Regions from separate parts of the Rhodococcus baikonurensis genome, predicted to be linked through region 4. Evidence: riboswitches for the same ligand, from Rfam matches in the RefSeq annotation. Region 4 holds a riboswitch; each other region holds the start of a gene.
The links. Region 4 has a riboswitch for S-adenosylmethionine ahead of ABWI03_RS26150 (aminotransferase class V-fold PLP-dependent enzyme). Riboswitches for the same ligand answer to the same signal wherever they lie in the genome.
Positions count from the first base shown of each region.

Region 1 (7,403 bases), on a different contig from region 4:
GCCACCGACAAAGCCCGCGAGCAATCCGATTATCGATCCCGCCACCAATGCGATTCCCACCGCGACCAAGGTCGCGGTCAGGGACAGCGCGGCACCGTGCACGAACCGCGTGTAGAGGTCACGTCCGAGATTGTCGGTTCCGAACCAGTGAGCCAGGCTGGGGCCCTGCAGTTTGTCGGCAGGGACACCGGACAGCGGATCGCCACTGGCGAAGAATCCGGGTGCGACGGCAAAGCCGATGGCAAGCAACACGATCAGCACCGGAATCACCAGACCAGGCTTGCGGATCCAACCGATGGCAGTGGACCTTCGGCGTGAAACCATTGGCTCCTTCGCCTCGACGCTCGAATCGAGGAGTAGGGGTTCGATCAATGTGTCAGACATGGGCCGGCTCCAGATCGGTCGAGCTTTCGATATTCGACTTTTCGGTGTGACTCTTCTTCGTCTGGATGATCCGTGGATCTATCAAGGGGTAGAAGAGGTCGACCGCGAGGTTGACGAGCACGAACACGAGAGAGGCGAACACGACGACTCCCTGCACCACCGGGATGTCCTGCGCCATCACCGACGTCTGAGTCAGACGCCCGACGCCCGCGCGGGAGAACACCGTTTCCACGACCACCGAGCCGGCCAGCAGCGTGCCGACCAGCACTCCGGCGATGGTGAATGCCGGAATACTCGCCAGTCGCAACGCGTGACGGGTCTGCACACGCCACCGGCTTGCGCCCTTGGCGTACGCAGTCTCCACGTGCGGCGAACGTAGCGTCGACTGCAGGCTGGTCGTGAGCACCTGCGCGATCACCGCGCCGGTCGGGATCGCCAAGGTGATCGCCGGAAGAATCACCGTTGCGAAACCTTTGTCGCCGAATGCCGGGAAGATGTGTAGACGGAACGAGAAGAGCTGCAGGAGAATCAAGCCCACCCAGAAAGTAGGCACCGCCACACCCAGCGGCGGCAGCGAGAACAACAGGTTCGCGAGCCACCGCTTGCGGGTGTAGGTAGCGAAGAATGCAATCGCCACTCCGAACAACACGGCCAGAACCAAAGCGGTGGTTGCCAGCACCAGAGTGCTGGGCAGCGCCGAGAAGATGGCGTCCGTCACCGACTGGCCGGTGGAGATGGACGTACCGAAATCACCGCGAAGAGCGTTTGTCAGCGATGTCCAGTACTGCACCCACACCGACTGGTCCAAGCCGTACCGTGCCCGAAGCTGATCGAGGGCAGCCTGATCCACTGCAACACCCTGACCGGACGAGTCGGCAGCCATGCTGACCGGATCGCTCGGCAAGAGGAACAGAATCACGAACGAGATGGTGAAGGCGGCCCACAGAACCACTGCGGCCTGGCCCAGTCGGGTGAGTACGTATCGAGTCATGATTACTTACCCGACAACCATGCGTCGTAGAACTGCAGTCGTGAGGAGGCTTCGAAGTTCAGGTCCTGCACACTCGATCCGGCGCCGATAGCCTGCGAGAGCTCGATGGTCGGAATGGAGAGTCCACGGTCGAGGATCAATTCCTGTGCGGTGGATACCAGTTCACCGCGTTGGCCGTTGTCCGTGGCTGCAAGCTGGTCTGTGAGTACCTTGTCGAGCTCCGGATCTGCTCCGCGGCGGTTCAGGTTGCGACCCTCGGTGCTGAACGATGCCCGCAGGATGTCGGCATCCGCGCGAGTGCTGTTGTAGTACAGCGAATCGTAATCACCCGACACCCCCTTCTCGGTCCATTCACCGTTCGAGACCAGGTTGAGCTGCAAGTCGACGCCGACCTTCTTGAGCTGCTGCTGTACGAGCTCGAGGATTGCCTGGTTACCCGAGAACACCGGACTGAAGGTGACGCTGAAAGTGAGCTTCTGCCCGTCCTTCTCGCGGATACCGTCGCTGCCGGTCTTCCAACCGGTCGCGTCGAGGAGCTTCGCCGACTTGTCGGCGTCGTACGTCACGACACTGGATTCGTCGCTGTAGAGCGGAGTGGTGTGAGCCAACGGGCTCGTGGCCGGGAAGAACGACGGATCCAGAACGGTATCGACGAGTTCTTGGCGGTTGATCGCGGGGATGATGGCCTGGCGAACAGCCTGATCGGCGAGAACGCCGCGACTGACGTTGGGCTGGAAGAAGAAGCTCACACCCGGGTTCGGCCTTGTGAGGATTCGTCCACCGGCGCCCTCGATCTGCGGCGCATCCTGTGGAAGCGCATCGCTGACCGCATCGAGCTGGCCGGAGGCCACGCTGCCTGCCCGCACACCGGATTCGGGGACCACCGTGAAGTCGACGCCGTCGAGGTAGGCCTCGCCCTGATGCGCGACCGCGTCCGACGCCCAGTTGTATCCCGCACGCTTGGCGATCTTGACGCTCTTGTCCTGCTGCCAGTCGGTGTAGACGAACGGGCCGGACGCGATCACCGCTGCACCGGGGCAACGCTGCTCGGAAGCCAGCGCGGTGGTGGAATCTGCGAGGATCCCGAGCTGCGGCGTCGAAGTTGCTTGCAGGAACTGAACATTGGGTCCGGAGAAATTGATCTTCGCCGTGTGGGCATCTACGACGTCGGTACCGGTGTACGCGGACAGGTAACTCTTCGCCAACGACGCGTTCGGTCCGAGATTCTTGACCGAGTCGAAGGTCTTCTTCACCGAATCCGCCGTCACCGGGGTGCCGTCGCTGAAGGTGGCGTCGTCGCGAAGAACGAACGTGAAGCTCGCGGCGTCGGGGCTGATCTCCCAACTCTTGGCGAGCCACGGGGTGATCTCTCCGGTGTCGGGATTTTGATCGGTCAGCGAATCCACCACGGTCCGAGTGACATACACGGTCTGGTTACTGCCGGCCTGGGCCGGATCGGCGCAGGTCGGCGCCTGTGACAGTCCGTAGCGAAGGGTTCCGCCGGACTGCGCGGGACCCGCGTCGGCCGCGCTGTCACTTCCGTTGCTGCTGCAACCGGCGAGGACGGTGCCGAGAACCGTGACAGCACCGATACCGGCGATGACGGTCGCGCGTTTACGGGCACCGAATGAGGGCGAAGACACCAAGAACTCCTAAAGAGGCATGCCGAAGAGCGCACCCGCCGCCTGAGACGAAAAAGGCGATCGAGCACGAATCACTTGTGAGAGAGAAGAAAACAGACTTGTCGACGACTCGCCTGAGTGTGAATGACTGACCGAGGTCAGTTGGTACAGAAAGATCCCGCGGTGCGGCACAGGTCTACGTGACGACGCGACCAGGCGGTATCGAAACCGCCTTCGACTGCCTTCATTTCGTGTTCCTCCATCGGTCCTGGCGGTAGCACCCGCACCCGATCACTCGGGGGGTTGCTGCGACTTCAATGAGCCAGGTCTCTCGGTCGCTCTGGATGGTCGTTCGCAAGTGTACGAGGTCAAACCCGGGTGTTGTCAACCCGGTCGGTAGGAATTGCTGCTCGAGTCACATTTTCGAGCACCCGAAGCTGCTTCTCGAACGGGTGGACGCCCACTTCTTCGGGCGAGAGCGAAGCGTCGTAAAGCGGTGTGTATCCACTGGACAGATACAGCGCGACGGCCTCCGGTTGCCGAGGACCCGTCGTGAGGAACACCCGGCCGTATCCGCGAAGCTCGATCTCTCGTTCCAACTCACGAACGACGGCCTTGCCTAGGCCACGCTTCCGATAGTCGACCGACGTCCAGATTCTCTTCAGTTCCGCAGTGGTGGAATCGAATTGACGAAACGCACCGCCGGCGATCGGCCGGCCGTCGTGGGTGAGCACCAACAGCGCTCCCTGTGGGTATGCAAATTCTTCTGCCGGATACGTCGTGAGATCCTCGAGCATCGCTTCGCGAGTCCCGCCGTAACGCGAACTGTATTCGAGGGCCAACTCCGCGATCAGTGGAGCTGCCAAGGGGTCGTCCTGCGAGACCGAGTAGACCTCTACCGCGCCGATACCCGCGAGCTGCCGAGTCCCGAGCTCCAGTGCCACAACACTTTCCTCCATGAATCTGGTCAACGCTCCCCCAGCCGAAAAACTTCCGGAGCGAGAGTGGTTCCGTCGACAAGGTCCGATACGAGTTCACCCAAGGCCGGACCGAATTTGAATCCATGCCCCGAGAATCCCGCTGCCACCGTGACGGCGCCGACTCGGTCGACGACGAAGTTACTGTCAGGTGTGCTCGTGTACAGGCACGTGATCGATTCCACCCGGGTGGAATCGACGCCGGGCAACCACGACTCGGCGTACTCCACCAATCGTTGCTCTCCGGCTGAGTCAGGGGTGTAGTCGCGGGTCTGCGGAGTCACCACCGGCCCGGTCGCGTGTTCACCGATCTTGATGCCGTCCTCGGAACCGAGTCCGTAGATCCCCGCAGTCTCCAACTGCGCACCGGTGTGGTGAACGAAACTCGGCCACTCGACTCCGGGATCGAGCGGTGCGAAGTGCGCCGGTTGTTCCTGTGTCGTGCGTAGCGTCGGCAGCACGATCTCGGAACCGAGACCGCTGTCTGCGATCAGGTCCTCAGTCCACGCACCAGCGGCGATCACGACCTGACGAGCTGCGAGTGTTCCGCCGTCCGTCACCACGTCCACGCCGTACGACGCACGTGCAAGCGCCAACACCCGAACGTCGTGACGGACCTCGGCACCGGCGAACACCGCTCCCGCTTTCAGCGCGGTCACGGCTCGGTCCGCGTGCAACCGGCCCGCATCGGGGTGATGGAGCACGGTGGTGTCGAATCGCAGCCCCGGCCAGCGGGCGGACGCCTCGGCAGGAGTGAGAATCTCGCCCTTGATACCCGCCTCGAGAAGTATCTGCGCCTTGGACTGCACTGCCTGCGGCAGACCGTGATCGACGGCACCGGTCAGTTCCAGGAACCCGATGTCCGTGGTGGCCTCCAACTCCCGCCACAACGGCAGAGCGTCGGCCGCCAACCCTGTGTACAGGTGATTGTCGTACGCCTGACGGTAGATGCGCGACGTACCGTGCGACGCACCGTGCTTGTGCCCCGGCCCGAACTGTTCCAACTGAACGACGCTACGTCCGCGCGCCGCGAGCCGCCATGCGGCGGAGGACCCGACGAGTCCTCCGCCGATGACGATCACATCGAGAATCTCACTCATGGACGAGAGCTCACTTGGTCTTCGGAAGACCGGGCGGGTTGATCAGGGACGTGTCGACGGCTTCATTCGTGATGTTCCAGCGCTCGAGGATCTGCTGGTACGTGCCGTTCTCGATCGTGTGGTTGATCGCGTCGTTGATTGCCTTGATCAGGCCGTTGTCCTTCTTCACCAGCACGGCGATCTGCCCCTGCAGAGTGTCGCCTGCACCGGAGAACTCACCGACAACTTCGGTTTCACCCGACTGCTTGGCGTGGAACTGCGACGACGGGTTCGGTCCGAAGTAGGCGTCGATCCGGCCGGACTGCAGGGGCAGGTAGTAGTCGGTGGTGTTCTGGTAGTAGGAGATGTCGGTGGGCGCCAGGCCGGCCGCGACGTTTTGCTCACTCCACTTGACCAGCAGCGCTTCCTGATTGGTGCCGGAACCTACCGCGATCTTCTTGCCTGCGACATCCTTGGGTTCCTTGATGGAGATCCCGGAGCCCTTCTTGGCTTCGAAAGCGAGGGTGTCGAGTCGGTAGGTGGCGAAGTCGTACTTCTCCTTACGCTCTTCTGTGACAGTCACATTGGAGAGGAAGGCGTCGGCCTCGCCGGAGTCGATGCGGACGAAGTTCTGTGCCCAGTCTGCGGTCTGCAGGTCGACCTTCAAGCCGAGAACGTCACCGATCAGGTAGGCGAAATCGGTCTCGGAGCCGATGAGGGTGGTGTCGTCGTCGGCGTAGAAGCGAAGCGGCGGAGCGGCACCGGCACTACCGGTGACTCGCAGTGTGCCGCGGTCGCGGATCGCCTGAGGAACCTCGGCGGCGATGGAATCCACCTTGTCGGTGGTGATGCGATTCTGGTCGGCTGTGAGGTTGTAACCCGCAGCGGCAGTGACCTGTCCACCGTCCGACTCGGCGTCCGCACTGCTGCACGCGGCGCTGAGCAGTCCGACTGTGGCGATAGCCGAAATCAGGAAGGTCGCGCGACGGGATGGGGAGAACATCAATTTTTCCTTTCGGGAATGTGTCTAGGTCGCGTCAGAGGACGCGGGAGAGAAAAGCCTTGGTCCGTTCGTGGACCGGGTTGTCGATCACCTGTGAAGGTGGGCCCTGTTCGACGATGACGCCGCCGTCCATGAAGACCGCGGTGTCCGCCACTTCCCGAGCAAATCCGACCTCGTGCGTGACGATCACCAAGGTGGCGCCGTCACGAGCCAGCTGAGCCAGGACTTCGAGAACCTCGCCCACCAGTTCCGGGTCGAGCGCCGACGTCGGCTCGTCGAAGAGAATGACCGCCGGCCTCAGTGCCAAAGCTCGCGCAATCGCCACGCGCTGTTGCTGACCACCGGAGAGTTGACGGGGATACTCGTCTGCCTTGTCCCCCACCCCCACTCGCTCTAGCAGTGCGCGGGCCTCGCGGTACACCTCGTCACGATCACGCTTCTGGGCCGAGAGCGGCGCCTCCACCACGTTTTCCAGCGCAGTCAGGTGTGGAAACAGGTTGAAGTTCTGGAACACGAATCCGATGTGTGAACGCTGCTTCAGGATCTCGCGGTCACGCAGTTCGTGAAGCCGATTTCCCTTGCGCCGGTATCCGATCAGTTCTCCGTCGATCCGTACGGTCCCGCGGTCGACCTTCTCGAGGTGATTGAGGGTGCGCAGCAAAGTGGACTTGCCGGAACCTGACGGACCGAGAATGACGGTCACCTCGCCCTTGCGGACCAGGAGATCGACACCGGCAAGTACTTCCAGCGCGCCGAACGACTTGTGGATGCCGCGCGCTTCGACGGCGTACACCGTCTCTTCAGCCAGCTCTGCGGTCATCGGGTCGCACCTCTCGGAATATCGAGACGCGCATCACGAATCTCTTCGAACTTCTTGCGCGCCTTCTGTATCGGCGTCAACGGAAGGGCACGGGCAGATCCGCGGGCGTAGTGGCGCTCCACGTAGTACTGACCGATCGAGAGCAACGTCGTCAGGATTATGTACCAGATCGTGGCGCTCCACGTAGTACTGACCGATCGAGAGCAACGTCGTCAGGATTATGTACCAGATCGTGGCGACCATCAGCAGCGGCACAACTCGACCGTTGCGTCCGAAGATGACCTGCACCTGGTAGAACAGTTCGGCGATTGCCATGGTGGAGACGATGGACGTTCCCTTGAACAGTCCGATGACCTCGTTTGCCGCGTTGGGCAGGATGGCCCGCATCGCCTGAGGGAGAACGATCTTGAAGAACTGGCGACTGCGCGGAATACCGAGCGAGTAAGCAGCTTCGATCTGACCGTGATCCACCGAGATGATTCCGGAACGGATGATCTCGGCCGAGTACGCGGCCTGGTGCAGCGCCA
Region 1 covers NZ_JBEUOQ010000003.1:265,628-273,030, reverse strand. The annotation lists gene ABWI03_RS08910 (ABC transporter permease) at 1-384, opposite strand, end outside; gene ABWI03_RS08905 (ABC transporter permease) at 377-1,375, opposite strand; gene ABWI03_RS08900 (ABC transporter substrate-binding protein) at 1,378-3,018, opposite strand; gene ABWI03_RS08895 (putative leader peptide) at 3,156-3,245, opposite strand; SAM riboswitch class I at 3,254-3,348, opposite strand; gene ABWI03_RS08890 (GNAT family N-acetyltransferase) at 3,366-3,956, opposite strand; gene ABWI03_RS08885 (FAD-dependent oxidoreductase) at 3,965-5,074, opposite strand; gene ABWI03_RS08880 (ABC transporter substrate-binding protein) at 5,085-6,056, opposite strand; gene ABWI03_RS08875 (amino acid ABC transporter ATP-binding protein) at 6,091-6,876, opposite strand; gene ABWI03_RS08870 (amino acid ABC transporter permease) at 6,910-7,403, opposite strand, start outside.
Region 1: linked by a shared signal. The riboswitch ahead of ABWI03_RS08895 (putative leader peptide) and the one ahead of ABWI03_RS26150 (aminotransferase class V-fold PLP-dependent enzyme) in region 4 are both predicted to bind S-adenosylmethionine.

Region 2 (7,403 bases), on a different contig from region 4:
AGCAGGTAGTCGGTGAAAGTCAGCGGGACGTCGTAGAAGCCGGCGACGAAGATTGCCGCGATCGCGGGATAGATTGCAGCGCAACCGTCCATCTTGGTGGTGGCACCGAGCGGAACGGCGAACGAGGCGTACTCACGCGGAACACCGAGGTTGCGTTCGGTGACGCGTTCGGTCAGCGGCAGAGTGCCGATCGACGAGCGCGAGACGAAGCCGAGTTGAGTTGCAGGCCAGACACCGGAGAAGAAGCTTCGGACCGAGAGGCCGTGCGCGGCAATCAGGATGGGGTAGACCACGAAGAAGACGATGGCCAGACCGATGTAGATGGCGGCGGTGAATACGCCCAGCGAGCCGATTGCATCCCAGCCGTAGGTGGCGACAGCGTTGGCGATCAGTGCGGCCGTACCGATCGGGGCAAGGCGAATGATCCACCACAGGACCTTCTGGACGATCGCGAGCAGTGACGCGTTGAACTCGAGGAACGGAGCAGCCTTGGGGCCGATCTTCAGCGCCGCGATACCGATTGCGCCGGCGATGACGAGCAGCTGCAGGACGTTGAAGCTCAGGGATGTGGTTGCTACTCCCTCTGCGACGGAAGTCTTTGCGCCCAGCCCCAGGAAGTTGTTCGGAACCAGTCCGGTGATGAACGCCCACCACGAACCCGAACTCTTGGGTTCCTTCGCAGCGTCGGCGGCGACGTCGGTCCGCGAACCGGGATCGGTGATCAGGCCGACGATGATGCCGATGATCACGGCGATGAAAGCGGTGATGGCGAACCAGAGCAAGGTCTGCACGGCCAGGCGAGCTGCATTGGCGACCTGGCGGAGGTTGGCGATCGAGCTGACGATGGCGGTGAACACCAGCGGGATCACCGCAACGGTGAGCAGCTTGACGTAACTAGAACCGATGGTCTGTACGGTGCCGACCAACCAGTTGACGTTGCCGTCGGCTGCGTCAGGCATTGCCCGGGCGACGAGACCGATGATGACACCGAGTACGAGACCCGCGACGATCTGCGGTCCGAATGCCGTCGCCCAGGACGGAAAACGGGACGTGGACTTTTCCGGCACGCCGGTGGAGGTGGAGCTGGGCATGACTATGCCTTTCGAAAATCATGGGAGCGAAACGCAGCGCGGCACCAGAGGCCGGGCAGATTCGAAGAAATGTTTCCTGGTACGCGTCAGGTCAGAGCGAGCGCGGACACATTGCGCTCGCCTGCAGGCGAAGGTCGACGTAACGCCGACTGGTCAGGAACAACACTGTCCACACACTACTCGCAGCTTCAACTACTCGATCCCGAGGGTGGTCGCGGGAGTTCGCTTCGTGTTCGTCGGGCGTGCCCCGATCAGTCACTGTTGGTCGGTTGACTAGTCTCGACGATCAGTAGGTGCCGCACCGGCGCCTACGCGTCGGCAAGCGGAAGCGAGAGACCGATGAGCGTTCGGAATGCCGAGTACCCGCGTCCGAAGCATTTCCTGGTGCACCTCAGTGACACGCATCTGGTGGCTCAGGGGGAGTTGTACGACGCCGTGGATGCGTCGACGAGATTGCGCGAAGTGCTCAGCGGGATCGTGGCCTCGGGCGCACGCCCGGACGCACTGATATTCACCGGCGACCTGACCGACCAGGGGCACCCCGACGCATACGCGGAATTGAAAGCCATCGTGGAACCTGTGGCGGCCGAGATCGATGCGCAGGTCGTCTGGGCGATGGGCAATCACGACGACCGCCCTACGTTCAGATCGTTGCTGTTGGGCGAGGACGCCACCGATCATCCCGTCGACAACGTCTACGACCTTGACGGACTGCGGGTGATCACCCTGGATTCGTCGGTTCCCGGTCATCACTACGGTGAGATCACGGATCGTCAATTGGATTGGCTACGAGCAGAATTGGCGGTGTCGGCGCCCGACGGAACAATTCTGGCGCTGCATCATCCGCCGGTTCCGTGCATTCAGGATCTCGCCGTTCTGGTGGAGTTGCGCGATCAGTCCCGGTTGTCAGACGTATTGCGTGGCAGCGACGTCCGAGCGATTCTTGCCGGGCACCTGCACTATTCGACGACGGCGACGTTTGCCGGCATTCCGGTATCCGTGGCGTCGTCGACGTGTTACACCCAGGACTTGAACGTGGAAGTCGGTGGGCAGCGTGGTCGTGACGGGGCTCAGGGGTGCAACCTGGTGCACGTGTACGACGAGACAATCGTTCATTCGGTCGTTCCACTCGGTGCGCACGTGACGGTCGGTGAGCCCGTCGACGCGGCCGAGGGTGCCCGCAGGCTCGGCGCTGCCGGTATTCGAATCCGCGAGAGCGAAAAGGCAGGCCGCTCGATCGTCTGAGGTGGCAGGCGGTTTCCGGCACCCCCGCGCAGTTCTGGGCGATTGCCGGGCGGTCGCGTACTCACTACCGTCGAGGTAGGTGCAGAGCTCCAGCAACAAGGACCGGCTAGCTGGACGGCAACCCTTCATGCCGATGGGGTGCCCCGGAATCACACCTGGCGACACGCGCGGTGCGTGTCGCAAGCGGCAGTCGCCACGAGAACCGTCAGCCAGGTGCTGACGGTTTCTGCGGTCGGCACTGTGCGCTCCCGAGTAGTTCTCGAACAGGAGTATGCGCCGATGACCTCCACCCCCTCCTCTCATCTTGCTCCGTTGCATCTCGCCGTAGCGCTGGACGGTGCCGGTTGGCACCCTGCAGCCTGGCGAGAGCCACACTCGCGCCCGAGTGAACTGTTCAGCGCGTCGTATTGGACCGACGTGGTGACGACCGCCGAGCGCGGTCTGCTCGATTTCGTCACCATCGAGGACAGTCTCTCGGTGCCGGCCAACCCACTCGAACCCGTCGACGACGCGGTTGATCGGGTACGTGCTCGGCTCGATGCGCATCTCGTGGCCGCCCGCCTGGCACCGATCACGAGCAACATCGGCTTGATCCCGACCATCACCACCATTCACACCGAGCCGTTCCACGTGTCCAAAGCCGTTGCCACGCTGGATTACACCTCGCGTGGTCGCGCCGGGTGGCAGGTGAAGGTGTCGGTGTCGGAACCCGAGGCAGCACAGTTCGGGCGTCGCGACATCCCGGCCCTCACCGATGCCGACCGTCAGTCGATCGTTTCCGGCGTCCTCCCGGACTTCGTGCGCGACCTGTTCGACGAAGCTGCGGAGGCAGCTGACGTCGTCCGGAGACTCTGGGACAGTTGGGAGGACGACGCCGAGATCCGCGATGTCGAACAGCGTCGATTCCTCGACCGGGACAAGCTGCACTACATCGACTTCGAAGGAAAGTACCTCTCGGTTCGTGGACCGTCGGTTACACCGCGCCCGCCGCAGGGCCATCCCGTCGTCACCGCATTGGCTCATCAGCGGGTCGCATACGAGCTGGCGGCGCGGACGGCCGACCTGGTGTTCGTGACGCCGTTCGACGACGAGCAGGTCACGGCAATCCTGGGTGAAGTGCGAGCCGCCGAAGAACACGTGCAGCGCACCGGCGAAGCGCTTCGGGTCTTCACCGACATCGTCGTCTTCTTCGATACGACCGAAGAAACAGGGAAGGAACGACTCGCTCGCCTCGACGCGCAGGCCGGCGCCGAATACCGTTCGGACGCACTGACCTTCACCGGATCCGCTGCTGAGTTGGCGGATCTCCTGCTCCGGTGGCAGCAGTTGGGAATCGGCGGCTTCCGGTTGCGGCCGGGCGTCCTCGTGGACGACCTCGACGCGATCGCAGGTGAGCTGGTGCCTGAATTGCAGCGGCGCAGCGCATTCCGTACCGAGTATCCGCAGACGAATCTTCGCGGACTACTTGGTCTACCCATCGACGTTCCCAACCGCTACGCCGCCGGTACTCCGGCCGCCTGACAGACGAGGAATACATTTTCATGAGTTCTCAGAAGCGTAAGCAGGTCATCCTCGGCGCCTACCTCGGCGGCGTCAACCATCACACTGCATGGTGGGATCCGCAGGCGGGCAGCCAGATCGAGTTCGATTCCTTCGAACACACTGCTCGAACCGCCGAGCGTGGGAAGTTCGACTTCTTCTTCCTCGCCGAAGGTCTCGCCCTTCGTGAACGTGCGGGACAGATATTCGATCAGGACATCATCGGTAGGCCGGACACCTTCACAGTCCTTGCATCGTTGGCGGCAGTAACCGAACACCTCGGCTTGGCCGGCACCATCAACGCCACGTTCAACGAGCCGTACGAACTGGCCCGCCAATTCGCGACGCTCGACCAGTTGTCCGGTGGCCGCGCCGCCTGGAACGTCGTCACCTCGTTCGACGCATTCACCGGCCAGAACTTTCGCCGTGGCGGATACCTGGATCGTGCGCAACGATACGAGCGTGCGGAGGAGACCGTAGCGCTGGTGCGTGAACTGTGGGATTCGTGGCGCAGTGACGATATCGTGGCCGACAAAGCATCAGGGCGCTTTCTCGCGCGACCGGATGCCGGTGAATTCGCTTTTCATGGATCACATTTCGACGTGAACGGCCGATTCACAGTGCCGCGTAGCCCGCAAGGGCGCCCGGTTATTCTGCAGGCCGGGGTGTCGCCGCAGGGGCGCGATTTTGCTGCCGGCAATGCCGACGCGATCTTCTCACCGTACGGTCAGTTGCCCGAGGCGGCCGACTTCTATCGCGATATCAAAGCACGTGCCGTCGCGGCCGGACGCGACCCGGGTGACATCAAGATCCTGCCGTCGGCGAGTTTTGTTCTCGGCACCTCGGAGGCAGATGCGATCGAGAAATACCGAGAGATTCGCGACCAGCAGGTCACCGGCCAGACCGCTTTGGTTCTGCTCGAACAGATCTGGAATCTCGATCTGTCGAAGTACGACCCCGAAGGACCACTACCCGACATCGCCCCGGACCCCGAAGCTCCGCCGATCATCCAGGGGCGCGCCTTCATTCACCAAGATCGTTTCGCGACCGTCGCAAAACTGCGCGCGGTCGCGGAGAGCAAGAAGTTGAATCTGCGCGAAGTGGTGATCGATCAGTTCGAGCGTGGACCGATCGTGGGTACACCGCAGCAGGTCGCCGAGAAAATCGATTCGTTTGTCGGCAACGACGGTTCGGACGGATTCATCCTCGGCTCGCACCTCGTACCGACGGGACTCGACGAGTTCGTCGACGACGTGGTGCCGTTGCTGCAGGATCGAGGTGTTCTCCGCAGCGACTACGAAGGAACGACGTTGCGTGACAACCTCGGTCTGCCCATTCCGGTGCAGCGGGAGCATGTGACAGCACGCTGATCGACCGAAGTGGCGAGGGCCCAGCCGAAATCGGCTGGACCCTCGCTTCGTCTAGGCTTCCCAGGGAGCCGGGATGGGGTAGTAGCTCTCCAGAAACTCCGTGATCTTGCGCGTGCGAAGTTCCAGATCGATCTCCGGAGCGCTGCCGTCGTTGAGGCAGAAGAAGTCCATGGAGCGCTTGGCGAGCAGCGAATCCATGTCGCGCAAACCGGCCTTGACCGTCGTGTCGACGTATTTGACGGCTGCGGACTTCTGCACCACCGACCGTCCACTCATCAGTGTGTAGTAGTGATACAGCGAATTGGTCACCGAGATATTGGAACTCGCGCGGAAGGTGCTTGCTGCAGTTGCCGCGAAGTCTTCGGCGAACTCGCGTTCCATCTCGGCCATCACACTCTTGCGCAGTGGCGTCGCTGCATGCTCCAGATGCCTGGTGGTCATCAGACCGAAGCGGTCCTGCAGCAGTCGGCGGTTGACGCGGGCGGCATTCTCGAACCCGCTGCGGTCGTTGTCGTTGTGGCCCAAACCGATTCTGGTGTCGGCCTCGATGAACATGCTGATCCCGCCGGGGGAGAAGAACATGTCCGGGCCGACGGGGCGACCGAAGAACATGTCGTCATTGGAGTAGAGGAAGTGTTCTGCCAGACCCGGAATATGGTGCAGCTGGCACTCGACAGCTTGAGAATTATGGGTAGGCAACACACTTGGATCGGCGAAGAACTTTTCGCTGGGCATGAACGTGACTCGCGGATCGTCGGCAAGCCAGTCCGGACGATCGGAATCGGTTGCGACGAAGATCCGTCGGATCCACGGCGCGTACATGTGGATGGACCGTAGCGCGTATTTGAGCTCGTCGATCTGACGGAAACGCGCCTCTGATTCGTCCCCCTCACCGACGATGTAGTTCTGCATCCGCTTGGCGCGCTGAGCCTGAAACTCTTTGGAAGAGCCGTCGACCCAGGAAAAGACAAGGTCGATATCGAAGCTGATATCGGAGGCATGATCGGCGAACATGTTCTCGATAGTCGGCCAGATCCGGCCGAATCGCTCGACGGTTCCTCGGACAGCTTCTTCGGGGAGGACGGTTCGTCGTGTCAGTGAGTTCTCGACGGGTAGGACGATTTCTTCGTCGGAAATCGACCACAATTCGATTTGAACTCCGATGTTCGCGCCGTAGTTCATCCCGCTTGCGACGTGAACCCGCGGACGGAACAAGCGGAAGATCCGTGACTTGTTGGTTTTCGACAGGGCACCGTCCGCGACCAGGAGTGCTGGGCTCTTCTTCGCGTCGACAGTTTTGGAATAGAAGGGTGCGTTGGCGCATCCCTCGACAAGTGCCTGCCGCAGGTTCTTGCGTTCGGTCCAGCTGACCGCGATGACCGGGCGCTCGTCGTTTCCGCGGACGAGTAGATACTCGATTCCTGCGGCGTCGAGGATGTCGCGGATGAACAGCAGATCTTCGACCATCGCTTCGAGCGGCGTGGTGGTCGTGATCGCGAGGGCAAAACGATTCTTGAATCGGACAGTCTCGGGTAGTTCACCCATCCGTGCGCGTGACGCGGCCGACGCCGGTTCCACGGGATTGGGGCTGTCCTGCTCCGGGGGTACGAAGTAGATGTCGTGCGGAGCGGGAGATTCTGTAATGGGATGCCTTCCGATTCTGATCCAGCTGTGTATCTGTCGCCCCCGACGCTGCGAGAGCGTGGTGGCGACGAGCTCAGTCTATGCCGTCGGCGCCGAAAGTCGGACATGAGTGACGGCGATGGGTAGGGCGGGGCGAGTCGGGTACCCCGAGGACCGAAGCGAGAGTGAAGGAGGAGAACCGATGCGTGTGAAAGCGATGGTCGGAACGGGCGCGATGGCTGTTGCGCTGGCCGCCGGCCCAGTTGCCACAGCTTCTGCTGAAGGCGCCGAGACGGCGGGGTCGGAGGGTTCACCAGAGATGCTGACCTGCGAGGTGGTCTTCGATGCACTGGAAGACATGAGCCCGGAATGGACGGAAGAGGGGATCGATCAGGTCGAAGACTGGTGTGAGGCGATCACCGGCGAAGAAGACTGACACCAACTCGTCGGGGCGAGAATCGCATGAAAATAGGTGAAAGGAATCGGCGGATGAGTGTTGTGCTTAACCTCTACTGTTACTGAATCGATCGAGAAT
Region 2 covers NZ_JBEUOQ010000011.1:8,193-15,595, forward strand. The annotation lists gene ABWI03_RS23210 (dicarboxylate/amino acid:cation symporter) at 1-1,091, opposite strand, end outside; gene ABWI03_RS23215 (phosphodiesterase) at 1,431-2,336, shown strand; SAM riboswitch class IV at 2,415-2,528, shown strand; gene ABWI03_RS23220 (LLM class flavin-dependent oxidoreductase) at 2,511-3,857, shown strand; gene ABWI03_RS23225 (NtaA/DmoA family FMN-dependent monooxygenase) at 3,878-5,245, shown strand; gene ABWI03_RS23230 (stealth family protein) at 5,297-6,790, opposite strand; gene ABWI03_RS23235 (hypothetical protein) at 7,071-7,304, shown strand.
Region 2: linked by a shared signal. The riboswitch ahead of ABWI03_RS23220 (LLM class flavin-dependent oxidoreductase) and the one ahead of ABWI03_RS26150 (aminotransferase class V-fold PLP-dependent enzyme) in region 4 are both predicted to bind S-adenosylmethionine.

Region 3 (7,403 bases), on a different contig from region 4:
TATCTGGCGGCGTTTCTGGATCGCATCGGTTTCGGCGATCGGTTGGGGACCGTGTTGTTCGTGTTCGGACTTTTCGCCTTCGCGGGCATCGGTGTGGTCGGGGTGTTCGTCGACCGGGCGCTTCGAAGGCTCACCGTCCTGAGCTTGGTGGTCTTTGCAGCAGCTTTGACCGGCTTGGGCGTCGGCGGTGACAGCTTCGCAGTGATCGCACTCAGCGTCGCGGTGTGGGGCGTGGCATTCGGAGGTGCTCCCACTCTCCTTCAGACTGCGCTCGCGGATACGACGGGCGACGCTGTGGACACTGCGCAATCGGTATTCGTGACGATCTTCAATTCGGCGATCGCGGCGGGCGGCCTCGTGGGTGGGCTGATCTTGGCGGACAGAGATGCGGGAGCATTGCCGTTGGTGGCGCTGGTGCTGATCGTCGTCGGTGTTCTTGTGGTCAGTATCCGACAATTCGGACATAGCTTGTGATTCACTTCACGCATGCGAAAGTCGTTGCTGGTGGTTGCTCTCGTTGCTACGTGGTTTGTCGCCGGGGCGATGCCCGCGGGGGCTGCGGATGCGAATTGGTCCGGTGATTACTCGCTCAAGCGCTTCGCCGCGACCAAGACGGGTACAAGTCTGGCCGCCAGCCAGTGGGAGCCGGATTTCTCCGATACATACACGTTCGAGACGGACTGCTCGGGCGGAGTTTGTGTTGCCACCGTGGTCGGCGGGCCGGCTCCCGCCAATCCGACTTTGCCGCAGCCGGCTCGATACACCTGGGACGGAACCAGTTGGGTGCATCCGTATGACTGGGAGTGGGATTGCTATCAGGGTGAGGGAATGCCGAAGGTGTGGGCGCCGGCGCACTCGGACGCGTACTACACACCGCAGCCCGATGGCAGTCTGAAAGGTTCGTGGCGGACCGACATCAAGAGTGGTCCCTGCGCGGGATCGGTGATCATGCACATCGAGGCGTACCCGGTAGGTCGTTCTACCGGATCTTTCGGTAGTTGAGAACGATCGTCCGTCTGAAGGCGTTGAAACAAATCTGAGCCCTCGGGAATTGATCGGGCCCCATGCACGTTAATTGAGTCAGTAACGCTCAACTTTCTGCAAGGAGGCTTCGGAATGCCAGCATTCTTCGGGCCCGAGGGTCCCGGTCGCATCGATATTTCCCGGCTCATGAGCAGGGCCACCCAGCAACTCATGGCTGACGCTGCACGCGTAGCGGCTGCTCGCGGTGATTCGGATCTCGATGCACTGCACGTTCTCCGCGTCATGGCGGAGCAGGATCCGGTCCGCACGCTCATGCAGCGCGCCGGAGCCGACCCGAAGTCCGTGGTCGACGCCGTCGACCTGCGGCTACCACAGGGCCGTGAGCAGGGCGCATACTCCGCTCCCGCGCTCAGCAGCGCCGTCAAAACTGCTCTCCTCGAGGCGCATCAACTGGCCCGAGCCCTGGGATCGACGTACATCGACCCCGAACATCTCTTCATCGCACTAGCCGGTGACCCCGATCATGTTCCGGGTCGTCTGCTCGCTTCGGCCGGTATCACGCCGGAGAAGCTGCAGGCCGCGGTTCAGAATCCCGCGTCCGGTCCAGTCGAAGACGAGTCCAGCACCCCGACGCTCGACAAGTACGGCGTCGATCTGACCGATCGTGCCCGCAACGGCGGCGTCGATCCGGTGATCGGCCGTGCCGACGAGATCGAACAGACCATCGAGATCCTCTCCCGCCGCACCAAGAACAACCCGGTTCTGGTGGGTGAGGCCGGCGTCGGCAAAACTGCCATCGTCGAAGGACTGGCGCAGCGCATCGTCGACGGGGACGTGCCGGAATCGTTGGTGGGTAAGAAGATCGTCCAGCTCGAACTCTCGAGCATGGTCTCGGGTACCCGCTACCGCGGCGACTTCGAGGAACGGCTCACCAAGGTGATCGACGAGATCACCGCACACAAGGACGAGCTGATCGTCTTCATCGACGAGATGCACACCATCGCAGGTGCCGGCGGCGGAGCCGAAGGCGCGATGGATGCCGGAAACATCCTCAAGCCCAAGCTCGCTCGCGGTGAACTGCACATCGTCGGTGCCACCACGCTCGACGAATACCGCAAGAACATCGAGAAGGATCCCGCGCTCGAACGGCGCTTCCAGCCGGTACAGGTCGGTGAGCCGTCGATCGAGGATGCGATCGCCATCTTGAGTGGATTGCGCAGTCGCTACGAGGATCACCACAAGGTCCACTACACCGACGAGGCGATCACCGCTGCGGTGGAGCTGTCGGCACGTTACATCGGCGACAGGTTCCTGCCGGACAAGGCAATCGACCTGATCGACCAGGCCGGTGCCAGGCTCCGTCTGAAGACGGCCACGGTAGACACCGCTGCCCTGCAGCAGCGTCTCGAGCAGCTCGAGAGCGACAAGGAAAAAGCCGTCGCCGACGAGTTGTACGAGAAGGCGTCGACCTTGCGTGACGAGATCAACGGCGTCGCAAAGCGTCTCGAGAAGGCAGGATCCTCTGTTCCTTCCGAGGAAACTCCGGACGTGACCGCTGAACAGATCGCCGACGTTGTCGCTCGTGCAACGGGTATTCCGGCCAGCCAGATGACTCAGGCAGAGAAAGATCGTCTGCGCCGTCTGGAAGAGGAACTGCACGGTCGTGTCATCGGACAGGACGACGCCGTCCGTGCCATCGCGCGCGCCGTGCGTCGTAGTCGGACCGGAATGAGTGATCCGGATCGTCCCGTCGGCAGCTTCCTGTTCCTCGGGCCTACCGGTGTCGGCAAGACGGAGCTCGCAAAAGCTCTGGCTGCCACACTCTTCGGTGACGAGAACAAGATGTTGCGTTTCGACATGAGTGAGTTCGGGGAACGCCACACGGTCAGCCGATTGGTCGGTGCCCCTCCCGGATACGTCGGCTACGGCGAGGCGGGACAGCTCACGGAGCAGGTGCGTCGTAACCCGTACTCGGTGATCCTTCTCGACGAGATCGAAAAGGCACACCCGGACGTGTTCAACACCTTGCTCCAGGTGCTCGACGACGGGCGTCTGACCGACGGCCAGGGGCGCACGGTGGACTTCAAGAACACCGTCGTGATCATGACCAGCAACCTCGGCTCCGACATAATCTCGAGCAAGTCCGGTGGACTCGGCTTCACCACAGGTGATGCAGAGTCGGCGGAGAAGCCGCTGCGCGACCGCGTGATGGCCAGGTTGCGCGAATCGATGCGGCCGGAGTTCCTCAACCGCATCGACGAGATCGTGATCTTCCGCAAGCTCGACACCGAGCAACTGCACCGGATCACTGATCTGCTGCTCGACGACAGTCGGAAGCGGTTGCAGTCCAAGGGCATCGACATCGAGTTCACTGCTGACGCCGTGGACTGGATCGCCGAGCACGGGCATCAACCCGAGTTCGGGGCTCGCCCGTTGCGTCGTTCGATCCAGCGTGTGGTCGACGACAAGATCGCCGACATGCTGCTCGACGATCTCCTCGAAGAGGGCGGCAGCATCACCGTCGCGGTTGACGAGGGTGAGTTGGTGTTCAGCTAAGAGGGGCGCAGCCCCTGTGAGCGGTTAGGGAGTCCCTGGACTCCTTAACCGCTCACAGGCGCGCAGCGCCCAAAATCTCCGCAGCCAAGGCGTCGTTGTGCCGGAAAAACCCCGCATTGGTGCGCGGGCGAGGGAATGCCGCCGACCAGTTGTGCCCGGCAACCCACGGCCCGGCGGCGAAGCGGCGGGGATGCGCACTGTTGTCCTGATGCAGAATTCGCGATGTGCCGTCGACCGCGAGCTTCGCAGAACTGTCGGCGGTGGCACGTAGTTCGACTGCCTCGCCCCGGCCGTGAAGTGTCCGCAGGAGCGCGTCGCCGCTCGCACTGATGGAAGCGACCGGCAATCGTGCCTCGACGAGGGTGTTCGCGGCCACGATATCGGTGTGCGACGCACTGCGGGCGACAAAGATCCCGACTCCCGTTGCCGGATCGATCTCGGTGGAGAACACTGAATCCGGCCCCAGGAATTGCACGATGCCGGCCTCGTTGAGGGCGGTCAACTGTTCCAGACGCTCGGGTGGCGGACCACTGGCAATGAAGCTGAAGAACGAATGCAGCCAACCCTCGACGTCCTTGGCGACGGATTCGGCCGGGATTCTGCCGCGCCGCAACAATTCTCCGACGGTCATGTACGTCGACAGCAACGCTGAGAAGACAGCTGCGTCGGCGCTGAAATACGGGTCCGACCGGCGTGCGACGTCTGCCGAGATGTAGTCGGTGATCCTGAGTTGGACGTCGGCGAGTCCGTCGTAGCGCTCACCGCCGAGCGGGCGGTTCAGTCGCTCGAGATCTATACGGTCTTCCGGTTTCGGAACTGCGTTCTCGACCAGTTCCTGCAATCGAGGCGATCCCCAAGCCAGCGAGGCGAATTCGGCGTCGAACTCCTCCCAAGTGCCCACCGTTCGATCCGGGTGCGACGCGAACAGTTCGTGATAGTGGGCGCCTGCCAGTTCTTTCGACGCCAAGGGCCAGATGTCGTTTCGGAAATCCAACGGTCCGTCGCCGGGCACAAGATCAGCAGTGAAGAACCGTGGTAGCGGTGGCCGCGCGTCAGCGATCGAGTACGAAATCTTGGAGTGATACGGCACGCCGCGACGAGATCCGGCATACAACAGGGGTTCTCGACCCGAGGGAGCGTAAGTCAGGACGCCGTCTTCGCCGCGTTCGAAGCTGCCGCCACGGCTCTCGGCGAGGAGAACCATCCAGTCGATGAAAGCCAGCCCGAGTCCGGCGATCAGAACCGGTTCGCGTTCGGGAATGACATCGGCGTCGATGTCGGCGGTGTATCCAGGTCCTACGTAGGTCAACCCGTGGTCGGACGCAAAGCTGCTCAGCGCGGTTTCACGCGGAGCAGCCAACGCATCGGGGTGCCCCTGTGCGAGGAGGACGGCCGTCGCGTCGATGACAACTCCGTCGTCCAGATGAACCTTCTGCATCTTGCCGACGTTCACGATGTCGACCACGGATCGTCGATGAACCTGAACGTCGACGTGCGCCGGCGCAGAGTCGACTGCAGTCTCGAACACCCAGTTCAGGTATCGGCTCTGCAATGACCTCGATGCGAACGACGACGGCGTGACAGTCGGAACTTCTGCCGCGATCTCGGGCAATTCGGCAAGCTCAGCCGCGTTCTCGGCGACCCATTCCGCGAGCGTCGGGCCGGGTACTACCGGACCGGTGACCGCGGTGGTGTCGTCGGTGAACATCGTGACGTCAGCGGTTGTCGAATTCATCCACAGGAGCGGCGCCTGGCTGCCTCGCCAAATGCGGCCGGCGCCTGCCGGATATGGGTCGACGACGTGAATGTCGATCGGTGCGGGGTCAGTGTTCACCGATTCGTGAGCGAGGATCCGTTCGAGTACACCGGTACCACGGGGACCACCGCCCACGATCACGATGACAGCAGGTGTCCCCACCGAGGTACGGGGTCGATCGCCTGGCACGAGTCCTCCATCGGACCTGGCGGAAAGCACCCGCACCTCAGTAGAGGGGGTTGCTGCGACGTCAGGGAGCCAGGACTCTCGATCGCTCTGGATGGTTAGTCCAGCTTATCTTTGGAGAATCGTGAGGCAAGGAATTCCGGACATCAGATCAGCGTGAATCAAACAGTTGTCAATCGTTATCTTCCAGTTTGCGTTGCAGGCAGGATCCGCGCGTGAACATCGCCGAAGCCGATGCGTGAACCGCCGACCCCGGGAGCGGTGGCCGAGATGGAGATGGTGTCGCCGTCCTCGAGGAACGTGCGAGTCTCGGAGCCAACTGCAACGGGTTCTTTTCCGCCCCAGGTCAGTTCGATGAAGGCGCCGCGCTGATCCTTGTCCGGCCCGGAAATGGTTCCGGACGCAAAGAGATCGCCCGTGCTCGCCGCTGCGCCGTTGATGGTGGTGTGCGCGAGCATCTGCGCGGGCGACCAGTACATCTGGGCGTACGGAGGTCGCGAAACGACGTGACCGTTCCACTCCACGGCCAGATCTATGTCCAGGCCCCACTTCTCTTCACCGCGCAGGTAGGAAAGCGGTTCGGGATCCTGCACCGGAGTGTCGATTCGGGCTGCTTCGAGCGCAAGCAACGGAACAACCCACGGAGAGATGGACGTCGCGAAACTCTTCCCCAGATTCGGACCGAGGGGCACGTACTCCCACGCCTGGATGTCTCGGGCAGACCAGTCGTTCACGACGACGGCGCCGAAGACGTGCTCGGCAAATTCGTCCGGGGTGATGGAATCGCCCATCTTCGAGGGAGTTCCGACGATGAATCCCATCTCGGCTTCGATGTCGAGGCGACGAGACGGTCCGAAGTCCGGGCTTTCCTGATCGGGTGCCTTCCGCTGTCCGCAGGGGCGAACGATACCGGTGCCGGAGACGACGATGGTGCTCGACCGCCCGTGGTATCCGACGGGAAGGTGCTTCCAATTCGGCATCAAGGGGGCGGCGTCCGGGCGGAACAACCGTCCGAGGTTGGTTGCGTGATTCTCCGAGGCGTAGAAGTCGACGTAGTCGGCCACCGCGATCGGCAAGTGCAGGGTCACCGAGTCGACGGAAAACACGGCATCCGAGTCTATTTCGCCGGTCACGAGCTCCGTGATCCGGTTCCGCACCGAAACCCACTGATCTCGGCCCTGAGCCATGAATGCATTCAGGGTCGGTTCGGCGAAGACGGAATCACCCAGTGTCGCTGCGAGATCGACGACCGAGTCGGCGACCCGCACGCCGACGCGTGGTGACCCGCCTGCGGGGGAGAAGACCCCGTACGGCAGATTGTCGAGACCGAACAGTGAGTCGGCGGGAATGTCGATGGTCGTGACGGTCATACGAGAGTTCCTTCGGTTTTGTCGGAGCGGACGATCAATCCGAGGCCTTCCAGCTCGGTCAGAGGGTCCGAGATGCTGCAGGTACCGAACGAGAGGAATCGGCGACGCACCTCGCCTGCCTCGTCTTCGGTCAGGTCGGCCAGTGCCCGTGCGATCGACTCGCCATCGCGCTGCGCCAGTGCAGCAACAACTTCAGAACGATCGGCGCCCCGCCTCGCAGCGTCGACGGCCACCATGATGTTGAGGAAGCCGTGCTGTTCGAAGCCCGTCTCGGGATCGGTGTTGCGCACACCGTGGTGCAGTCCCGCAGTCGCCTTGAACGGGATATTCGCTCGGACGACGGAAATCAGCGCATCGGCGAGTTCGTCCTCGTTCGGGTACGCCTCGGCGACAATGCCTCCGGTGCGAAACTTCGCGGAGTACCCTGCGGTTTCGAGAGCCGTGAGATAGTCGGCGCGCCGGCCGCCTCGGGGCACCTCGACAAAAATAGCGATGTCGGGATGAGCGGCATGGACACGGGCGAGCTCCGCGAAGGCGGCATCGGCCTCCAG
Region 3 covers NZ_JBEUOQ010000002.1:14,373-21,775, forward strand. The annotation lists gene ABWI03_RS04235 (MFS transporter) at 1-474, shown strand, start outside; gene ABWI03_RS04240 (Rv2253 family sensor-like surface protein) at 487-1,002, shown strand; gene ABWI03_RS04245 (ATP-dependent Clp protease ATP-binding subunit) at 1,117-3,540, shown strand; gene ABWI03_RS04250 (FAD/NAD(P)-binding protein) at 3,593-5,485, opposite strand; SAM riboswitch class I at 5,490-5,583, opposite strand; gene fahA (fumarylacetoacetase) at 5,662-6,852, opposite strand; gene ABWI03_RS04260 (hypothetical protein) at 6,849-7,403, opposite strand, start outside.
Region 3: linked by a shared signal. The riboswitch ahead of ABWI03_RS04250 (FAD/NAD(P)-binding protein) and the one ahead of ABWI03_RS26150 (aminotransferase class V-fold PLP-dependent enzyme) in region 4 are both predicted to bind S-adenosylmethionine.

Region 4 (7,403 bases):
GGCGCTGGTGGACAGTCTGTCCGACACGCTCTACGGATACGGGCGAGTTCTCTTTCACGGCAAGGTGATCGATGTCGACCGGCGAACCGATGAGGGGTTCGCTCGGGGTTCGGTGCGGATCGCCGGCGTCGGAGACGAAGAGCTGGAAGTCCAGTTCCAGAACGAGAATCTGATCGCCCTGCATTCCGGAGTACTGCATTCTGGGGTACTGCAATCCGGAGTGCTGGTGGCCATCGTGCCTGACTTGATCTGCATCGTCGAGGCCGACACTGCCGAACCCATCACCACCGAGGGCTTGCGGTACGGGCAGCGCGTCGCGGTCATCGGGATCGCGACTCCACCCATCATGAGAACACCCGAGGCACTGGCGGTCTTCGGTCCGGCGAGTTTCGGACTCGATCGGCCGTTCCGGCCGGTGGAGACGCTCGAGCAACCCGTGCTGGCAGAATAACGAGCCGTGAGCAGCCTGCACGCGGTCCGGGAGGCCGACCTCGACGCGATCGCAGCGGGGGCGGTGGTCTTGGGCTGCGGCGGGGGCGGCGATCCACGCCTGTTCGTGGAGATGCTTCGTCCACTCATTGCGTCCACTTCGGTAGAGGTCGTCGCGCCGGAGAAGTTGCCCGACGGGGCACTGGTCATGCCGCTGGGAATCGTCGGATCGGCTCTGGCTTTGGAGGAGCAATTGCCATCCGGGCGTGAGTTTTCCGATACTGCAGCAGCTTTGACTCGGTGGACCGGGAAGCGTCCGACCGCAGTGATGACGTTCGAAGGCGGTGGACTCAACGCTCTTTCCGGCATTGCGGCGGCGCTGGCGTTGGGAGTTCCCGTCGTCGACGCGGACCTGCTCGGTCGGGCGATGCCGCGGCTCGATCACTTCTCTCTCGCCGCAGCCGGATTGGAATTGTGCCCGGTCACCCTCGCCCAGCCAGGCGGCCTGATCACCGTTATTGACGGAGTGGATGTGCTGGGCGCCGAGGTAGCAGTGCGCTCTCTGATCGGGCGAACCAGCGGTTGGGGCGCTCTGGCGATCGCGTCGATCGATGCGCGGACCGTGCGGGAGGCCTGTATTCCGGGAACTCTCTCCCGAGCGCACGAACTGGGGCAGCATATCGGTGCCCTCGGCAGTTGGCAGGAGATCGCCGGAAGCGCCGGAGCGCGGGTGCTGGGGACAGGCCGAGTGCGTGCGGTGCGTCGTAGCCGCCCGGGCGCAGACGATCGTCGAGGCAACGTGATTCTCGAACACGATTCTGCGGTGATGCGAGTCGAATTCGAGAGTGAATTCCTGACCGTCGCGTTGGATGGCGAGATGATCGCAACATGCCCGGACATCGTGACGCTGCTCGACGTCCGGACCGGTGCCTTCGTCTCGTGTGAATCCGTGCACCAGGGTCAGGATGTAGCTGTCTTGGTCCTGCCCGGCCCACCGTGGTGGGCGGACGAGGTGGGCAGATTGAAGGTTGTCGGCCCGCGGGCGTTCGGAATCGACCATGACGCGGTGCTGATGGAGGCGCGATGAGCGCGAGTGTTTCGGCGTTGCTGAACAACCCGGTCTTTGTCGGGTTGTATCGACTCGCGGGCGAGGGCGACCCCGTCGTCACGACAGTGGGGGCACTCACCGGCGAATCGGCACAGTCGGCGGAGGCAGTGTCGGGTGCGGCGGGTTCGGGATCGGTTCTGGTGATTCTCGATCGAATCGATGTGGGGGAGTGGAGATTCGATGCGCTCCTTCGACGCACGGCAGCGACCGGGTGCCAGGTAGTCGCTGTTCACAGCACTGCGGCCGGGGATGTGAGTCTCTCGTTGCTCGCGGATCGGCTCGGGCTGGTGGTGCTCGGGGTCTCCGACCCTTGGCAGTTCAGCGTGGATCTTCGTGATCTTCTCTCGAATTCGCGTGCGGTGATGGCTGACGCAGTACTGCGGGCGACACACGCGGGCCAACGAGCCGGCGGAAGCGTCGAGAATCTTCTGTCGGTGTTACTGAACACCTTTCAGCGTTCGTTCATTCTCCTGGACTCGTCCGGACGTCCGCTGACGGGCGCTGAGCTCTTGTCAGAGGCTGATCGAGCAGGCGCGGGTACTTTGTCGGGTCGTGGGGCACCGACCACCGTCGAGTTGGACTCCGGTGGGGTCCTGATCGCGTGCCCGGTGATGTCCGGCGCGGCCAGAGAGCCCTGGCTGGCTGTACTGCTTCCGGTGCGACAGAGCGTCGAAGAGGCCTCTCTCTCAGTGGTTCTCGACGTTGCCTCGTTGGCTGTCGGGCACCGCCTGGCCGTTGCACGCATGGTCGACGAGCGTGAAGCGCGCCGGCGCAGCGCGTTGCTCGGTGAACTGATCGACACGTCCGCAGACGCCACACCCGGACTGCTCCGGCGCGCACTCGACGCGGGTTGGGTGCTGGACGGATGGCACATCGGCATCAAAGTCCTGGCGGTGGGTGAGGTCGACCTGGTCGCCAGGCGCAGTGAAGTTGCAGACGCCCTCGCCGCCGAGGGGATCGACGCCACTGTCGTCGAACAGGCTGACGGCTGGGCGGCGTGGACGACTCTGCCAGGTGAGCCGCGTCCGGAGGCGATCACCAGGATTGCCGAGAGTATTCGTGCAGGTCAAGCCCGATTGGGGCCCACCATGGAGACATGGGTGGGAGTGGGACGCGCGCACGATGGGCCAGCCGGAATCGGAGCGTCTCTGTCGGAGGCGGGGGATGCCTCTCGGCTCGCCGGTTCCCGGTCGCAAACGGGCCGATTCCTGCACGTGGACCGGCTGGGGTTGGCGCAGTTGCTACTGGCGTGGACGCGAACCGACACGTTTCAGCCCGCGGCCGCGGCACTGCTCGCGCCGCTACGAGATGCGAGTGGGGAGTTGCTGGAGACGCTCTCGACGTACCTCGACGAAGAATCGTCTCTGGCTCATACCGCCACTCGAATGGGCTTGCACCGCAACACCGTATCGAGTCGTATCGATCGAATTCAGCGACTTCTCTCGGTGGATCTGGCCGATCCGGAAACCAGGCTTGCGCTCCACCTCGCCTGTCGGACGATCGCGCCGTGACGACGGTCTTCCCAGCTTCGTCTTGACAAGCACGGGAGGTTCCTGCCATCCTCGTTGCCAGGTCACGAGTACCAGTGTTCAGCCCCGGCTTGCTGGTCGGCAACCCTCCTCCGCGGTGGGGTGCTCCGGGTGACGACCCGGCTGCGTTCGAAAACGAATGCGGCAAGCGCGGACTCTTCCGGGGCCATCTCCCGACGAACGAGTCCTTGAACGTGAGGATTGTCTTCGATGACTGCTGTATTGAGTGCCGACACCTGCTGCACCGCTCCGATCGCCAAGGTTTCGGGTGCCGACCTGCAGGTTCCGCTGGTTCAGGGCGGCGAATGCTCCTACGCCAACTTCGACTACGCCGCGAGCGCGCCGGCATTGGCCCAGGTCACCGACCGTATCGCCGAGTTGTTGCCGACGTACGCCAGTGTTCACCGCGGTGCCGGCTACGCGTCCCGGATCTCCACGCTCACCTACGAGAACGCTCGTGAATCCGTTGCCCGTTTCGTGAACTGTGCCGACGATCAGGTCGTCGTCTTCACGCGGAACACCACTGATTCGCTGAACTTGCTGGCCCAGTGCGTCCCCGGCAGCACCGTTGTCCTCGACGTCGAGCATCACGCAAACCTGTTGCCGTGGAACGACGCTCGTATCGTCACCGCTGCAGACACCATCGAAGAGACGATCGAGCGGCTGATCGGTGAACTGTGCACCAAGCCTGCTGCGCTGCTCGCAATCACCGGCGCCTCCAACGTGACCGGCGAGATCCTGCCGATTGCACGCTTGGCCGACATCGCGCACCGTTGCGGCGCACGTATTCTCGTCGACGCTGCTCAGTTGGCTCCCCACCGTCGCATCGACCTGCAGGAATGCGGCGTCGACTACGCGGCGTTCTCGGGCCACAAGCTCTACGCGCCGTTCGGCGCCGGCGTACTGGTCGGACGCCGTGACTGGCTCGACGAAGCTCAGCCGTACCTCGCCGGCGGAGGCGCCGTGCGTGAGGTGACCGTCGAGTCCACCGAATGGGCTTGCGCGCCTGCACGTCATGAGGCCGGTTCCCCCAACGTGCTCGGTGCGGCAGCAATCGCGACCGCATGCGAAACCCTGCACGCCCTGGACTTCGACGTCATCGCCGAGCATGAGAAGGCACTCACCGCACAGCTCACCTACGGATTATCCGCCATCGAGGGAGTCTCGTTGGTGCGACTGTGGAACGACGCACCGGACGCCGTCGGAATCGTCACCTTCACCGTCGACGGATTCGAAGCCGGCGAGATCGCCGCATTCCTGTCCGCAGAACACGGCATCGGAGTTCGCGACGGTCGCTTCTGCGCACACCCGGTTCTCGCGCGCCTCGGTCTCTCCGGCGGCGCCGTCCGCGCCAGCCTCGGGCTCGGTAGCAGTTCGGACGACGTGACGCGCTTGGTCGACGCCGTGAACATCCTGGTTTCGAATCAGCGTGATTGGAAGTACGCGAAGACGGCCGGAGCGTGGAACCCCGTGCCCGAGACCCGCCCCTTCCTCGGAGCTGCCGACGACAACGCCGGCGCAGCCGAGTGCGTCTGAGCTGAGCTCGGTCCCCGAAAACTCGAATGGACAACTAGCATGGCAGCCATGGCACCAGCGGATTTTCCCGCCACCCCTTCGAGAGTGAGCATCACTCTCGGTCAGTGGTGCCGTCGTCATGTCGATCTGTGCCGTACCTCGTCAGGAATGTGTTCGAGCTGACGATTCGTCTCGCTCATCCCACACTTTTCTGATTTTCGGAGGTCGCACATGTCTTCACTCGCTTCGCATTCTCTGCACGTGGCGGTCGAGTTGACCGGATCCGGTCACCATCCGGCCGCTGAGGGCGCACCAGGAAACCTGCCGATCATCGGCGGCGACTACTGGGTTGACCTCACCGAGAGCGACAGGGCTCTCGATTTGGCTTCATTCCCTACCAATGTGGTTCGGATTCGCGCTGCGGATCTGCGTGAGGCGCAGCTCGAACGCGCACGGATCCGTGCTGTTGTCGCCGAAGAAGGCCGCGATCCCGACAGCGTCGCAGTGTTGGTCGATCTCGAGATTCTGATCGCACCGGAAGCTCGCTCCGCCCGAAAAGAGCTTGCACAGTTGGACAGTGCGTTGACTGCTCCGCGGGTCCCGGTTTCGCTTCACTACGTCGGAACACCCTCCGGGCTCGGCAGTTTGATCGCCGATATCCGAGCTGCCGAGGTCGCCGACGGCGTTACGCTGCTCCCCCTCGCCTTGCCCCGCACACTCGAACATCTGGTGGACAGCACCATTCCGTGGCTCCAGGATCGCGGACTTGTCACACCGTCCACCGCAGTCGACGAAGTGCTCGGTCGTTTCGGACTGCCGCCCCGTCAGCGCACGCTCGCGTCCTGATCACCGATCGCATCTGCGTACAGGTGGAACAGCGACGGTAATTCGTCTGCACCGTCCACCTGTGCCAGAAGCGCCCAGCACTGTGCCGTGACGAAGCGCGCCCGCGTGCCGATCCAGTTGGTGGGCAGCAGTTCCGGCGGCAGCAGAGGGTCCGGCTCCATGGCTCGCGTGAATTCCGCCGCGAGTTCGATGGTCATCGTGACAGCATCGGTGCCCGGAGTGTTCTGCAGTTTCTCCAGGCGCACAGTCGCTACGTCGAGCAGCCGTTCGTATCCGGCTGCGATCTCGTCCAGCGGCCACAACTGTGCGGCAATTTTCACGGGGTCTTCGAGCCTGCCCACTTTCAGATCCCGAGTGGTGAGAGAAGACAGGTGCTGTTCGACGTCGAGTTCGGCGGCCGCATCGAGAACGTACGGTTCCCAGGCGTGCGGCGAGACGTACAGACCGCCCTGGACGAGCGCGCCGCCGAGGTATACGACCCTGGTGCGCAGCGCATCTCGCGCTTTCCGTGACGACTCCGGAATTGCGAATCCGACCAGATGCCAATACCCGTCCCACGGTGTCGCAGTGTTGCGATCTTGTTGATAGGCCAGTCGAACGAATTCGACGTCGGGTTCCATCTCGCGCACGGCTTTCGGCGTTGCTCGTAGCGTGGCCTGCCGCCCGCGACCTTCCTGAGTGAACTTCCCCTCGGTGACCAACCGCTTGATGCACAGCCGAACCTGTTGATCTGTTTTGTCGAGGGCGTCGGCGGTGGCATAGAGGGTGCGCCCGTCGACAGTTCCGTCCGTGCGCAGTAGACCCTCGATCAAGATCCTCGTGGGCACATCGACGTCCCTGTCCGTCATTGCCGTGTCCTTTCCTTGCCTCTCGACATCTTCGCCCATAACTGTACTATCGAATGCAATACGATCGTTTCAAATTCGTACGTTAGGCGGGAAGATGGCAGTGGGATCGGTGAGTGAGAGGAAGAGTGGCCATCGTTTACGCAGGTGGATGGTTACTTCCCTGGCAGTGGTCGTTGTTCTGATCGTGGGTCTGGTGGGCTGGACGCTGTACCAGAACACCTATGACATCCGTGAGGAAAAAGTGACGATCTCCGGGGGATCGGTGCCGCTCCAGGGAGTCCTTGCACTGCCCGAACACGGTGACGGTCCCTTCGGGCTCGTGGTTTTCGTCCACGGAGACGGGCCGGTCGATGCAACACACGAGACCTTTTACAGGCCGGTCTGGGAGGCGTTCGCCAAGGCCGGGTACGCGTCACTCTCCTGGGACAAGCCGGGGGTGAATGGGGCACCGGGCAATTGGCTCGATCAGAGCATGGACGATCGGGCGGCGGAAACGGAAGCGGCAATCGAGTGGGCACGGGGCCGTTCGGACGTCGATCCGTCTCGTATCGGTCTGTGGGGTGCGAGCCAGGCAGGGTGGGTGATGCCCAAGGTGGTGAACCTCGATCCGGACGTAGCGTTCGTCATTGCCGTGGGTCCGGCAATCAACTGGCTCCAACAAGGCGAATTCAATACTCTTGCCGAACTTTCCGAGAGAAATGCGTCGGCCGACGAATTCGAGAAAGCGCGGGTCGATCGTGCGAAGAACTTGGATCAGTTGGCCCGTGATGCAACGTTCGGCGATCTCGTGGCCTCCGGCGAGGCCGACGGTCTCACCGAAGACCGATGGAACTTCATCCGAAAGAACTACCGATCGGATGCGCGAGCCGATCTCGAAACCGTGAGGGTTCCGGTGCTCTTGATCATCGGCGGACAAGACGTCAACGTCGACGTGGCAGACACCGAAAGGGTGTATCGCGAAGTGCTCGACGCTCCAGGGCAATTGGTGGTCGAGAAGTATCCCGACGCAACCCATTCGATTGTGGACAAGAACCTCGAAGACTCGGAAGTGATGTCGGCTCTGGTAGCCGTTCTTGCTCCCCGTTCGATCTTCGCTCCTGGTTATCTAGCGGATCAGACTGCATTCTT
Region 4 covers NZ_JBEUOQ010000014.1:25,153-32,555, forward strand. The annotation lists gene ABWI03_RS26135 (S-methyl thiohydantoin desulfurase family protein) at 1-451, shown strand, start outside; gene ABWI03_RS26140 (DUF917 domain-containing protein) at 458-1,516, shown strand; gene ABWI03_RS26145 (PucR family transcriptional regulator) at 1,513-3,048, shown strand; SAM riboswitch class IV at 3,109-3,223, shown strand; gene ABWI03_RS26150 (aminotransferase class V-fold PLP-dependent enzyme) at 3,277-4,602, shown strand; gene ABWI03_RS26155 (LLM class oxidoreductase) at 4,813-5,427, shown strand; gene ABWI03_RS26160 (PaaX family transcriptional regulator C-terminal domain-containing protein) at 5,406-6,314, opposite strand; gene ABWI03_RS26165 (alpha/beta hydrolase family protein) at 6,424-7,403, shown strand, end outside.